Cellulophaga sp. L1A9: one gene and its partners. The protein of the gene in region 2 interacts with the protein of the main gene of each other region in a pairwise test. Links are inferred from orthologs where the notes say so. Each region holds a gene or a part of one and is shown on either strand. Other genes may lie near its edges.

Region 1 (4,521 bases), 2.5 Mb from region 2 along the record:
TACCATGCCGGGCCCTTCTAAAGACAGCAGTGCAATATGTTCAACATGACTAATACCGCGAACAGTTTTTCCTTGTTCGTTTTTATTTTTTGTAATTAATGTTCCTTCGTTTTCAGCATCAAAAGTATTTTTGATGACAATAGAAATTCCTTTAGCAAGTACGGGTTGTATTGTTGGAGGGTATAATACTTTGGCTCCAAAATGTGATAGTTCCATAGCTTCCTCATAAGAAATATGTGGAATAGGCATCGCTTGTTTTACGATTCTAGGATTAGCGGTATACATTCCACTAACATCAGTCCAAATTTCTAATAGTTCAGCATCAATGGCACTAGCTATAATGGCTGCCGTATAATCAGACCCACCTCTACCTAAAGTTGTAGAGTCTCCAGAAATAGAGGAGGCTATAAAACCGGCCATTACAGTAATTTGTTCAGGAACAGCGGTAAAAAATTCTTTGCAATTGTGGTTCGTAACTTTAAAATCAACAATAGCTTTACCAAAATTAGAATTTGTTTTTATGAGCTCTCTACTGTCTTTATAGGTGCAGTTAAGCTTTTCAGCCCTGAAATATTCACTTATAATGTATGACGATAAAAGTTCGCCATAACTAACAATTTTATCAGATAGTTTTGGTGTGATTTCTCCAATTAAATAAGCACCTTCTAACAGTGTTTCTAAGGTGTTAAGTTCGCTTTTTACTTTGCTTAAAACTTTGCTTTGTTGTAAAACAGGAATTAGTTCCTTAATCGTATTTAAGTGTCTTTCTTCAATCTCTTTAAGGCTATTTTTATAGCTGTTATCTTGAGCAGAAGCTAGTGTAGCCGTGTTTAACAGTAAATCTGTTACCCCGCCTAAGGCGGAAACTACGACAATAGTTTTATTTGCTTTAGAATTAGCCACGATGTTTTTAACAAGGGCTATATTTTTTGCGTTAGCAACAGAAGTGCCTCCAAATTTTAGAACTTTCATTATGAGAAATAGTTTTGTGGTAATAAAAATAAAAATGCATGAATATGCGAAAACGGACGAGTTAATAGCAGATTACCCCAATGGGGTAGTGGTGCTGAAAGTGATAGTAGTATCACGCGCAATATAAAATGTAGAAAGGTTAAATTGACTATCCATTATTTGATCTTTATATCTTTTAAAGATATAGTCAAATGTAGTATTTTTGATTTCCTTATCAAACGATTTCCGAAATTATTACGGAATCAGCAATTAATGTTAAATATTATTATTAAATGAAGATTTTTAGCGCAAAACAAATCTACCAAGCTGATAAATATACAATAGAAAAACAGCAAATAAAAAGTGACGAACTTATGGAGCGCGTTGCGATTCAAATTTTTAATTGGTTACATCTTAGACTTCAAGGTGCTCCTGTAAAAATTCAACTATTTTGTGGTATTGGTAATAATGGAGGAGATGGTGTTGCTGTTGCAAGACATTTACAAGAACATGGCTATGCTATAGAAGTGCATATTGTAAACTATAGTGAGAAACGTTCTGATGATTTTTTGCTGAATTTAAATCGATTAAAAGAGCGCAAAATTTGGCCTAACTTTATTAATAGCGATTCGGATTTTCCTGAAATTAGCAAAGAAGATATTGTTATAGATGCTATTTTCGGTATTGGATTAAATAGAAATCCAGATGCTTGGGTTATTAAATTGATGCAAAAAATAAATGCTTCTGATGCTTTTGTTTTAGCAGTAGATTTACCTTCTGGTCTATTCACAAATAAAACGGTAAAGAAGGAGGATGGAGTGGTGAAAGCAAATCATATTTTAACCTTTCAAACGCCAAAATTGGTCTTTTTTCTCCCAGAAACGGGTATTTATGTCAATCAGTGGGAGGTTATGGATATTGGTATTGATGCTGAATTTATAGCTAATACGGAAGTCGACTATGAATTGATAAGCAAATTAGAAGTACTACCTTCTTATATTCCTCGAGAGAAATTCGCACATAAAGGTACTTATGGTCACGCTTTAATTATAGGAGGCAGTTACGGTAAAATAGGATCAGTTCAATTAGCCTCTAAATCTTGTTTACGCTCTGGAGCTGGTTTAGTGACTGCTTATTTGCCTAAATGCGGATATCTGCCTTTGCAAACTGCATTGCCAGAAGTCATGGTGCTTACAGATGCACATGAAGAATTTATCACTAAAATAAAATTTGAGATTACTCCAACGGTTATCGGAATAGGAATAGGTTTAGGTACAGCAAAAGAAACGCAGAAAGCTTTAGGGGAATTTCTTAAAAGCAATGAAAAACCATTAGTCTTAGATGCTGATGCTATCAATATTTTAGCACTAAATGAAGCTTTTTTAAAGAATTTGCCTGCGCAAACGGTTTTAACGCCACATCCTAAAGAATTGGAACGTTTGTTAGGAAAGTGGAAGGACGATTTTGATAAATTAAAAAAAGCAAAAGCATTTTCTAAAAAGTATGATTGTATTTTAGTGATCAAAGGGGCGCATACCATAACGGTATATGATGGCAAAGGGTATATAAATACTACAGGAAATCCTGGTATGGCTACTGCGGGAAGCGGTGATGTGTTAACCGGAATTATTACAGGATTAATTGCTCAAGGCTATGAAGCCTTAACGGCTTCAATTTTCGGGGTGTATTTACATGGTAGCTCTGGAGATATTGCGGTGGAGCGTTATGGCTATCAATCACTAACCGCTAGTGCGCTCATAGATAGTTTGGGTAATGCCTATATTGATTTATTTAAGCAGCCAGAACAGCCTCCGCAAGTGGAAGAACAACAACAGCAATAGGGAATGGATAAGTTAAAAGATTTTTTTAACTTTAAAAAATCAGTAGCTATAATTGATTTTTGAATCAGCTTCTATAATTAAATTAAGATCAAGTTAACGATTAAATTTAGTTTTAAGTTTTTTTTTATCTAAATTGTATAGAAAATATACTTTTTATACTTAGGCTAAATGGAAAAATTTGTAGATAATGTGCGATTAAAGAACCTAAAAAAGCAATTGCAAATTAATGCTAATAAAGTTGTTAGTAAGAATAAACGTGCTTCAAGATTGGGCTTAGAGAGAGCTATTAAAACAGAATTAGCCCTAACACTAAATAATTTTATAAATCAAGAAGTTAAAAAAGTTTCAGTAAAAACATATGATTGGTATTTTTTTGATACTATAGGTAGTTTGCGTTGTTATAGAAATGACTTAAATAAAAATAGATATTTTATAGTTGATTATGTAAATGTTAATTTAGATGGTTTGGCGACTTTTGTTAGTCTAGAGCGCAAAAGAGAATTACCTATTTCAGATGAAGAAATAAAAAAACGAATATCTAGTTCTGCTGCAATTTTCGCAAAAATGCTTGAAGTTACTGTTAGTGAAAAAGAAGATGCTAAAATTTGGAAAGCTTACGATACCGTTGATGAATCAAAAATAATTATGGTTACTATTGGTATTCCTCTAGCTATAATCGGAGGTGTGGAACTTTTTCCTGCGCTAGTAGCAGAGGGTGAATTAATAGCTTCTTCTGTATCTTATATAAAAAATATGTTTTCTACCTATAATATGGGATTAACATTGAATTCTAGTCTTCAAACGAGTTTAGCTTTTGGTTTTGGTGATGCTGCAGCTCAGTATGTGGGTAATGGTTTTGATTATACCAAGGTTGATCCATATAAAGCAGCAGTAACTGGAGTATTTAAGTTCAATCCGAGCTCAGTTTTATTAAGGTCTTCTATTTATTCCAGAAGCGATGAGAATTATATATTAAGATTCAGTAATCCTAATGCAGCTGCTGTTGATTTTACTTTTGGAATGTTGGGTGGAAGTGTAAATAAAACTATAGGAAGCTCTGGACTTATAGAGTTTAATAATAGTATGGGTGGTTTTTTGACGCACACCATGAGATTAGGCGTTAACTCCACTAAAACAGCTACTGCCAAAAAGGTTAAAAGGGAAGTAGATACAAATCGTAAGTCGCATGAATAACTTTGAAAGTTTTCTTAACTCTAAAACTCCTTTAAAGTATATATTGTTATTTGCTATTATCTATGCTATTTATACTAATGGCAAAGAATATTATCATTTCAATCTTTATACTGTATATGGAATAGCGGAGTGTACTGAAATTGAAATCCAAAATACAAATACTTATGCTGCTTATAAGTTTTATGTTGATGGTAAAAGAATTAATGGCTCAATTCAATTAGGAAGTATAGTCTATCCAGGTTGGGTGGGCAAGCATTTTAAAGTGCAATACTCTAGCAAAGATCCAGAGATTAATGAAATTCTTTTAGATAAACCAGTTTATGATACTGTGCGTATTAAAAAAGCTGGTTTTGTAATTAAGGTTCAGGAGAAGAAAGAAAAACGCAATCAGTTTCGAGATTAATTAAAGTAATTTTAATAAGGAATAACTATGAAAAAGTTGGTAATTAATTTAGTGGCATACGGTCCTGTAGTTGGGTATATTATCTACTCAAGAGCCACTAACGTTCCGAATAGCGGTTTTAACTGGGTAGAG
Region 2 (4,465 bases):
CAAGACTATACATTAGAAACTGGTAGTTCAAGTGAAGTTAAATTCACAGTACCAGAAGGAACTTCTACTTTAGTACTAACTTATAATAGCGGTATTTACGAAGAAGAACATAAATATGTAATTATTGACCCTAATGGAAATTTAGCATTCTCAGATGGTCCAGAACCAAACATAGGTATTATTCCGATTAAAGTTTGTCAACCAGAAGAATAGACTCAAAAAATAAATTCAAAAAAAAGGCCGCTAATTAGCGGCCTTTTTAATATTACATTATTAGAATACAAAACGAACTTACAAACACGCATAGCCATGTCTCCAATAATTCATAACATAAATTTTATGCTCGTGTTTTTTTAAATAAATCATTTTACGAATCTTATTAAAAAAATAAAATCTCCACCATAAAAATCCATGTGCACTCACATGAAATCATAAGTTTAGCAAGAATAATAACCAAAAAAATAAATTCAAATTAGATAAATTTGTAATCAAAAAAACCAAATATTTCTTAACACTTATCTTCTAAAAATATTAACATGTTTTTTGAAAAATATACTATTAAATTTCAAGTAAGTTAAACCGTAAAACAACCACTTATGAAATACAAAATTACCATTCCATTTATACTCTTATATAATTTAGTTCTATCACAAAATTTAAGTCCAGCACCCAATGGCGAGGCTGGTATGCTTGCAAATGCTAAGGGAGGAAGTCCAATGCTCAATTTGGTGATGATGGAATTAAGGAATAATGAATCAAATAATGCAGTCAATAAAACTTTAGGAACTCCATACTCTAATGATAAATTTATAAAAAGTAAGATTTATTATGATCATGACTTGCAAGGTGAATTCTTTGTACGATACAATGCCTTAAATAGTAGTATTGAATTAAAAAAATCCCTAGAGTCAGAAGAAAAACCACAACAACTTTTAGCAGATAAAAAAATCATCATCAAATACCTAAACAAGGAGCTAAGATTCACAACTTACATAAATAAGAAGAAAAAAACAAAAAATGGATACTTATCTCTAATTGCTGATGGAAAAAACTATAAGCTATATCACAGATTAGCTGTTAAATTTTCTGAAGGCAAAGCTGCTGCGAATTCGATGGTTGTCTCGATTCCTAGCAAATTTACTCATTTTGAAGAATATTACTTTCAAAAAGTAGAATTAAACCATATTGATTTCCTGCCTTTGAAGAAAGCGAAATTCTTAAAGCAATTTGATAAAAAAAATAAAAATGTGATAGAAGAATTTATCGAAAAAAATTCTCTTAATACAAATAAAGAGGAAAATTTAATCACAATTTTTAATTACATTAATACTTTATAATCGAATTTTACAGATTTAATAGAAAAAAATAAACTAATTAATCAATAAGCTTTTTCAAAAATCTTTGCATTATAAATTCTTTAAAAAATTGAACCAAATTAGCGCTTTGTATACTGGTTGAGTAGAATCCAAAAATTAATGGAGAAGTTTGAAGACATATAATTATAGTTTTTCCCTACCTTTGCCCCAATGGAAAACAATACTCAGATTTACGGTATAAGAGCAATTATTGAGGCAATAAATGCAGATAAGGCAATTGATAAAGTCTTTATTCAAAAAGGTCTTAAAGGCGATTTATTCAAAGAATTTGAAACCCTTATTCGAAGAAACGGGATTAACTCCTCCTATGTTCCTGTAGAAAAATTAAACAGGTTAACCAAAGGAAATCACCAAGGGGTTATTGCTACCATATCACCTATTAAATTTTTTACGATTGAAGAGTTAGTAGAGAACGTTTCTGCAAAAGAGACCACTCCCCTATTTTTATTGTTAGACCAACTATCTGATGTTCGAAACTTTGGTGCTATTATTAGAACTGCAGAATGTACTGGAGTAGACGGAATCATCATCCAGAAAAAAGGTGCTGCACCTGTGACAGCTGATACTATCAAAACTTCTGCTGGCGCTGCCTTTAAAGTGCCCATTGCAAAGGTAGATCATATTAAAGATGCTGTTTTTTATTTACAGGCTTCCGGGATCAGAACAATTGCTGCTACGGAAAAAACAGAAAATTCTGTTTATGACATCTCCTTCAAAGAACCATGTGCCATCATTATGGGATCCGAAGATTTAGGTATCTCCCCTTCTATTTTAAAAGTAGTAGATGACAAAGCAAAAATCCCTTTATTAGGAGAAATAGGATCATTAAACGTGTCTGTAGCTTGTGGTGTTTTTCTGTATGAAACCGTTAGGCAACGTAGTTTATAAATTTCGTTTACTTATTCTGGTTTTTCGCTTTCTTTATAATGGTATTGTATAATTACTTCTGGCTGCTCTTTTAATTCGATCTCTAGCTCTGGCGTACGTTCTATAAAATTTCCATTTTCATCAAAGTGCTGAAGGAATTCATCTTCTTCTTCCTTATAATCATCACGTTCCCAATCATATTTTTTGGTTTCCGGAATTGGTGTTTTAAGATAGTATGCAAAGAAGAAACCTACTAGAAATCCTGATAGGTGTCCTTCCCAAGAAATATCATCTTGAATAGGAAAGATATACCAAAGCATACTGCCATAAACGAAAACGACCATTAGGGACAATGCTACCAAACGGTAATAGTTAGTAAAAATTCCTTTAAAGAAAATAAAACTTGCCAATACATAGATTAGGCCACTAGCTCCAATATGATAAGACTCTCTTCCTATTAGCCACGTTAAAAACCCAGATACAAGTATCCCTAAAATAATAACTTGAAAAGCATTTTTCTTATAAAAATAAAATAGTGACGCTGTTAAAACTGCCAATGGCACCGTGTTATTATATAAATGCTGAGCAGAACCATGTATAAAAGGACTAAAGATTATACCTCTAAGACCCACTAGCGTTCTAGGTAGCACTCCAAATTTATTAAAGTTTATTCCTAGTCTAATTTCCACTAAAAAAACGATCCAAATAGCCAAAACCAAAAGTAATGGCGCAATAAGCACTGTATTCGTAAATTGGAACTGTTTGGATGCTTGCATACAAGTAATTTATAAAATGGAAATCAAAAACGCAACCAAAAACTACAAACATGATAAATTGTCATAAGTAGAATTTGTATTTTTGCACTATGAATGAACCTCTTGCAGAGCGGATACGCCCAAAGACATTAGAAGATTACATCAGTCAGCTTCATTTAGTAGGTGACAACGGCTCTCTTACGCATCAAATTAAAAAAGGAATAATTCCTTCGTTAATACTTTGGGGACCTCCAGGAACAGGTAAAACTACATTAGCCAACATTATCGCTATGGAAAGCGGTAGGCCCTTCTACACCTTAAGCGCAATTAATAGTGGTGTAAAAGATATTCGTGAGGTTATAGACAAAGCAAAACAAAGTGGCGGCTTATTCACAACCAAAAACCCCATTTTGTTTATTGATGAGATTCACAGGTTTAGCAAATCGCAACAAGATTCATTACTTGCTGCTGTTGAAAAAGGCTGGGTAACCTTAATAGGTGCTACCACTGAAAACCCTAGTTTTGAAGTTATCCCTGCATTACTCTCAAGATGTCAAGTATACATATTAAATGAATTTGGAAAAGATGATTTAGTCGCACTTCTAAAAAGAGCTATCTCTTTAGACAAGCATTTGAAATCTAAAAACATCAACCTAAAAGAAACTGATGCCTTATTGCGATTATCAGGTGGAGATGGGAGAAAGCTTTTAAATATATTTGAGCTCGTTATCAATTCTGAAAGCGGAGACACTATAGAAGTAACGAATGATTTAGTGCTACAAAAGGTGCAAAAAAACACCGTTCGTTATGATAAAACTGGGGAGCAACATTATGATATTATTTCGGCCTTTATAAAATCTATTAGAGGTAGTGATCCTAATGCAGCAGTGTATTGGTTAGCAAGAATGATTGAAGGCGGTGAAGATGTAAAATTTATTGCACGCAGAATGCTTATTGCAGCGTCTGAAGATATTGGTTTAGCTAACCCTACCGCGCTTGTAATGGCTAACACGACATTCCAAGCTGTTACCACTATTGGATATCCTGAAGCACGAATAATCTTAAGTCAATGTGCAATTTACTTAGCGACCTCTCCTAAAAGTAATGGGAGTTATATGGCCATCAATAGAGCGCTTAAAACAGTGACAGATACGGGTGATTTATCGGTGCCATTAGCTTTAAGAAATGCTCCAACAAAATTAATGAAAGACATTGGTTACGGTGCTGAATATAAATATGCACACGACTATCAAAATAATTTTGTTGAAGCAGAATTTTTACCTGATGATATCTCAGGAACTTCTTTCTACAAACCAAATAACAATCAGCGTGAGAATGCTATAAAGGAGTTTCTTAAAAACAGGTGGAAAGACAAATATTCTATCTAAAATTTAATATTCAAGGATTTTACTTTCAATACATCACCTTCATAAAACTCAAAGTACCAAGCACCGTCTTTTGCGTACA
Region 3 (4,275 bases), 4.0 Mb from region 2 along the record:
ACTAAAGAATATTTCCACCAATCAGATATTGTAATGAACCAAATACTAATAAAAACTAGTACGTATAATTTCTGAATCATCATATAAACGAATATGTAAAAGCTAGAATAACTCTGCATCTCATATTTCCAAAAAAACAAGTCAACATATAATGTTTTAGGAATTAATAAGTACGTGTAAAACCATAAAGGAAGCGAAAAAACTATTATCGCTATAATTAGGTTTAATCTTAATAAATTTCTAGGGATTATATTCAAAATAAAATTAGAGTTTAAAAACTGATTTAATTAACAAGGCTATTTTGAAGTTTAGATTTTAAAGCTTTCAACTGACTAAAGTAATCTTCTTTGTCTAGAGTATTCTTGTCATTTCTGAGAAGTAATAATTCTTTGATTAATCCATGCTCATTATTTCCCAAAACAGTAAGTTGTGTTAGTACCTCCTGAACCTCTTCTTCTATATCTTCATTTAAAACATCGTTCTTACTCTTATATTTTATAATTTGGTTTAACAATATAAAAGTCAGTATTACAGGAATCATTATGGGCAATGATGTTAATAACTCATGCTCATCTAATTTAGTATTAGAATTATCTAAAATTGTAAACATTTGAAATACCACAACAATTAGGTTTATAAATATACCCCACTTCAAAATATTATTAGTGGTGTAAAACCAGGTAGCCAAAAGTACTATATAGAAGAGTTTAGTAAAAAAATAATACCCAAAGAGTTTTACATGCGCAAACCCTGTGTTGTAATGAAATGTTCCTAATCGCAAAATTCCATCAAGATCATCAGGAATAAAATTATAGATATATAGCATACAAGGAGTTAAAACCACTAGAACAGCTATAAAATAACCTGTTTTACCGTTTGATTTATTTCCATGTTTAAACAATGGTAATTTATTATTGTATAATAGATGCATTTCTAATTTCCTAACTTCTTCAATAAGCGTATTTTTCTCGTTTATGGAAGTTGTTTTAGCTGCTTTATCAGTGAGCCATCGGCTCTTTAAATCAAATATTCTTTTCTCTTTAAAATTAGTTTTCAATAATTTTAACATATCATAGGTCAATATTTGAATAAACGTGACTTTAAATATTTTAGATCTCCTATATACAAGGTGCAATAAAATACTGTAACAAACACCTAAGCCACAGCCCACAAAATAAATGTTCTGTTCAACCTCTAATTCTTGGACAATAATTTGATTTAATTGAAATACAAAATAAATGATTGTTGGAAGTATTAAACACCTCCACCAATTTGATATTGTTAGAAACCAAATACTAAGTATTACAATGACATAAAATTTCCCAAATAAGAAATAGATTAAATATTCTGCATTTTTAAAATGTTGAATTTCATAGGAAAAAAACCATAAATCTAATATCGTAGTTCTTGGAAACAATAAATATATATACAGTAAAACCGGTAAACAAAATACCAAAATAGCCAAAAGTAAATTCAGCTTTAATAATTTCTTAGGTATAATTTTCAATAGGGAACTTTTTTGCCATAAATATATACCTTAAAATTGTATGTTCTAAAAATATGATATGAATAAGGAATATAGACAAGAGGAAATTAAAGAAATAGCGAAATTAATTATTGAAAACTCGCCTTCAAAAAAAATATGTTTTCATGGCGAAATGGGTGCAGGTAAAACAACTTTAATAAAAGCTATTGTAAAAGAACTTGGCGGCCATGGAGAAGCAAGCAGTCCTACTTTTGGAATTGTCAATGAATATAGTGATGCTCAAAACAATACTCTAGCGTATCATTTTGATTTTTACAGATTAAATGACGAATCTGAAGCCTTAGATTTTGGCGTGGAAGATTACCTGTATTCCAATCATTGGGTTTTTATGGAATGGCCAGACAAAATTGGTAGTTTAATTCCAGAAGATGCTACTCACCTCTCTATTTCTATACTAGATACAAGCACCAGAATGCTTCAAATTCCGTCTTAATACCTTTCGCTATACTCATGCCCAATATGCAAAAAAATAAGTACATCGCTTAGGCCTTGTTTTTGTTATGTTTTTTCCGTTAAAAAAAATTTTATCGACAATGTGTAGGTTTTTAATGTTAAAATACTTAATTTAACATTGTGAGAAGATATTTAATTAGGTGTTTTCTTACATTTAAATCAAAATCAAATAAAAACCAACTAAATTTATTTTACGATGAACACAAAAAAATCCCTCCTAGCAATCGCAGCAATCGCATTATTCGCATTATCTTCTTGTACTTCTACAAGTTCAACTGATGATGATAAATTATATGAGATAAACTCAGTCGATAAGGCCGAAATCAAAATTCTTCCTCAAGGATAAAAATTAAATTATTTCGTTAAAGCAACTCAATTTTATTGAGTTGCTTTTTTGTATACAATATTTTCAAATATTTAAAGTTTAAAGTACTATCCTAGTACTAGAGACATTTATGAGCACCGAAAAAAAAAAAATTAGAAAAAAATTACTAATCGAAGGTTTGCTAGCTTTATTCATCTCACTATCAGTCTTATTCTTTTACAGCTACAAGTATTTACCTTCAAGCCCAGATATAAAAACTTGGAATTTCTTAGGAGTTCCAATAACTCAAAATGGTTATGGTAACATAAAAATTGCCGTTTGGTATTATTTAAATAAAATAATACCATTATACCTATTAACTATTTGGTTTATAACTTGCAAAAACTGGTGGTACCATGCTATTTTAATCCCAATTGCCATGTATGCTTTCCAATTATTTTCTTCTATTTATGGTGAGTCTTTAAAAGTTGACGAAAACGAATTGCTTTATTTATTGGGCGTCTGTATGATTATCATACCCATAGTATATTTTATTCGCGTAAAATTATTTGATAAACATGTACACGGCATAGATCTAGATGCTATTGATGCAGAACTAAAAGAATATAAGGAAAGAGAACGCCTGCAAAAAGAAAAAGACCTAAAGGGTAAAAAGTTGTAAATTTGCTTTTACTATTATTTTAATAGTGCTAGTTTGTCAATTTTCATTGACTAATTTTTATATTTACAGCAAATGGATAAACCAACGTCGCCCTTTAGCAAACAACAGTTACTTCCGCAAGAAGAAACCCTTGAAGTATTACGCCAAAAAGGAGAACTCTTCATTGGAATTCCTAAAGAAAATCAATACCAAGAAAAACGTATTTGCTTAACTCCCGATGCCGTAAATGCGATTACCGCAAACGGACATCGCGTACTTTTGGAAGCAGGAGCTGGCGAAGGGGCTAATTTTACAGATATAGAATACACCAATGCAGGTGCAGAAATTACTAGAGATACTAAAAAAGTATTCGGTTGCTCTATTCTATTAAAAGTAGAACCACCGACATTAGCGGAATTAGAATTAATGAATCCGCAAACAACCATTATCTCTGCGCTTCAAATAAAAACACAGTCTAAAAAATATTTTGAAACGCTTGCCAAAAAGCGGTTAACAGCTATTGCCTTTGAATACATCATGGATGATGACGGCAAATACCCTGCGGTACGCTCTTTAAGTGAAATTGCTGGAATTTCTTCGGTGCTTATTGCTTCGGAAATAATGTCTAATACCAATAAAGGAAACGGACTCATGTTTGGCAATATTAGCGGCGTTCCACCAGTAGAAGTTGTTATCATAGGTGCTGGCACCGTGGGAGAGTTTGCAGCGCGTTCCGCAATTGGTTTAGGTGCAAATGTTAAAATATTTGATAACTCCATTACCAAGCTTAGAAACATACAATCACACTTAAGGCAAACCGTATATACGTCTACCATTCAGCCAAAAAACTTACTCAAAGCGCTAAAACGATGCGATGTTGCAATTGGCGCTACCCGTGGAAAAGATAGAGCTCCTGTAGTTGTATCACAAACCATGGTAGAGCATATGAAAAAAGGTGCGGTAATTATAGATGTAAGTATTGATATGGGCGGTTGCTTTGAAACTAGTGAAGTGACTAGTCACGATAAACCTACTTTAGAAAAATATGGCGTAGTTCATTATGCTGTACCCAATATTCCGTCTCGATACCCAAAAACAGCGTCCATCTCTATTAGTAATATCTTTACGCCGTACTTATTGAAGATTGGAGAAGATGGTGGCGTAGAAAACGCACTTCGATTTGATAAAGGTTTGAGAAACGGACTTTATTTTTACCGAGGAATACTTACCAATAAAACTGTTGGCGAATGGTTTGACCTTTCTTACAACGATATTAATTTTCTTATTTTTTAATTCTACTTTATGTCATTT

Evidence for each region.
Region 1: the proteins of rlmB (region 2) and GQR94_RS14840 interact in binary tests that used the Escherichia coli proteins (3 or more experiments, as listed by UniProt). The link is inferred for Cellulophaga sp. L1A9 from one-to-one orthologs.
Region 3: the proteins of rlmB (region 2) and tsaE interact in binary tests that used the Escherichia coli proteins (3 or more experiments, as listed by UniProt). The link is inferred for Cellulophaga sp. L1A9 from one-to-one orthologs.

The regions. Positions count from the first base shown.
Region 1 is NZ_CP047027.1:3,362,625-3,367,145, forward strand. The notes cover bases 573-3,518. They hold GQR94_RS14840 (NAD(P)H-hydrate dehydratase), read left to right. Parts: upstream 573-1,244; coding sequence 1,245-2,792; downstream 2,793-3,518. Other genes in these bases: thrA (bifunctional aspartate kinase/homoserine dehydrogenase I), read right to left, coding at 573-972; GQR94_RS14845 (hypothetical protein), read left to right, coding at 2,961-3,518. Outside these bases: more of thrA, read right to left, coding at 1-572; more of GQR94_RS14845, read left to right, coding at 3,519-3,986; GQR94_RS14850 (hypothetical protein), read left to right, coding at 3,979-4,389; GQR94_RS14855 (hypothetical protein), read left to right, coding at 4,417-4,521. UniProt on the Escherichia coli protein: Bifunctional enzyme that catalyzes the epimerization of the S- and R-forms of NAD(P)HX and the dehydration of the S-form of NAD(P)HX at the expense of ADP, which is converted to AMP.
Region 2 is NZ_CP047027.1:899,773-904,237, forward strand. What follows is about bases 506-3,395. They hold rlmB (23S rRNA (guanosine(2251)-2'-O)-methyltransferase RlmB), read left to right. Parts: upstream 506-1,526; coding sequence 1,527-2,264; downstream 2,265-3,395. Other genes in these bases: GQR94_RS03735 (hypothetical protein), read left to right, coding at 597-1,337; GQR94_RS03745 (rhomboid family intramembrane serine protease), read right to left, coding at 2,276-3,019; GQR94_RS03750 (replication-associated recombination protein A), read left to right, coding at 3,109-3,395. In the rest of the region: GQR94_RS03730 (hypothetical protein), read left to right, coding at 1-213; more of GQR94_RS03750, read left to right, coding at 3,396-4,386; GQR94_RS03755 (hypothetical protein), read right to left, coding at 4,383-4,465. UniProt on the Escherichia coli protein: Specifically methylates the ribose of guanosine 2251 in 23S rRNA.
Region 3 is NZ_CP047027.1:4,933,788-4,938,062, forward strand. Bases 573-3,272 are described here. They hold tsaE (tRNA (adenosine(37)-N6)-threonylcarbamoyltransferase complex ATPase subunit type 1 TsaE), read left to right. Parts: upstream 573-1,565; coding sequence 1,566-1,979; downstream 1,980-3,272. Other genes in these bases: GQR94_RS21770 (hypothetical protein), read right to left, coding at 573-1,057; GQR94_RS21780 (hypothetical protein), read left to right, coding at 2,455-2,985; GQR94_RS21785 (alanine dehydrogenase), read left to right, coding at 3,058-3,272. In the rest of the region: GQR94_RS21765 (hypothetical protein), read right to left, coding at 1-83; more of GQR94_RS21770, read right to left, coding at 284-572; more of GQR94_RS21785, read left to right, coding at 3,273-4,257; GQR94_RS21790 (DUF4258 domain-containing protein), read left to right, coding at 4,267-4,275. UniProt on the Escherichia coli protein: Required for the formation of a threonylcarbamoyl group on adenosine at position 37 (t(6)A37) in tRNAs that read codons beginning with adenine.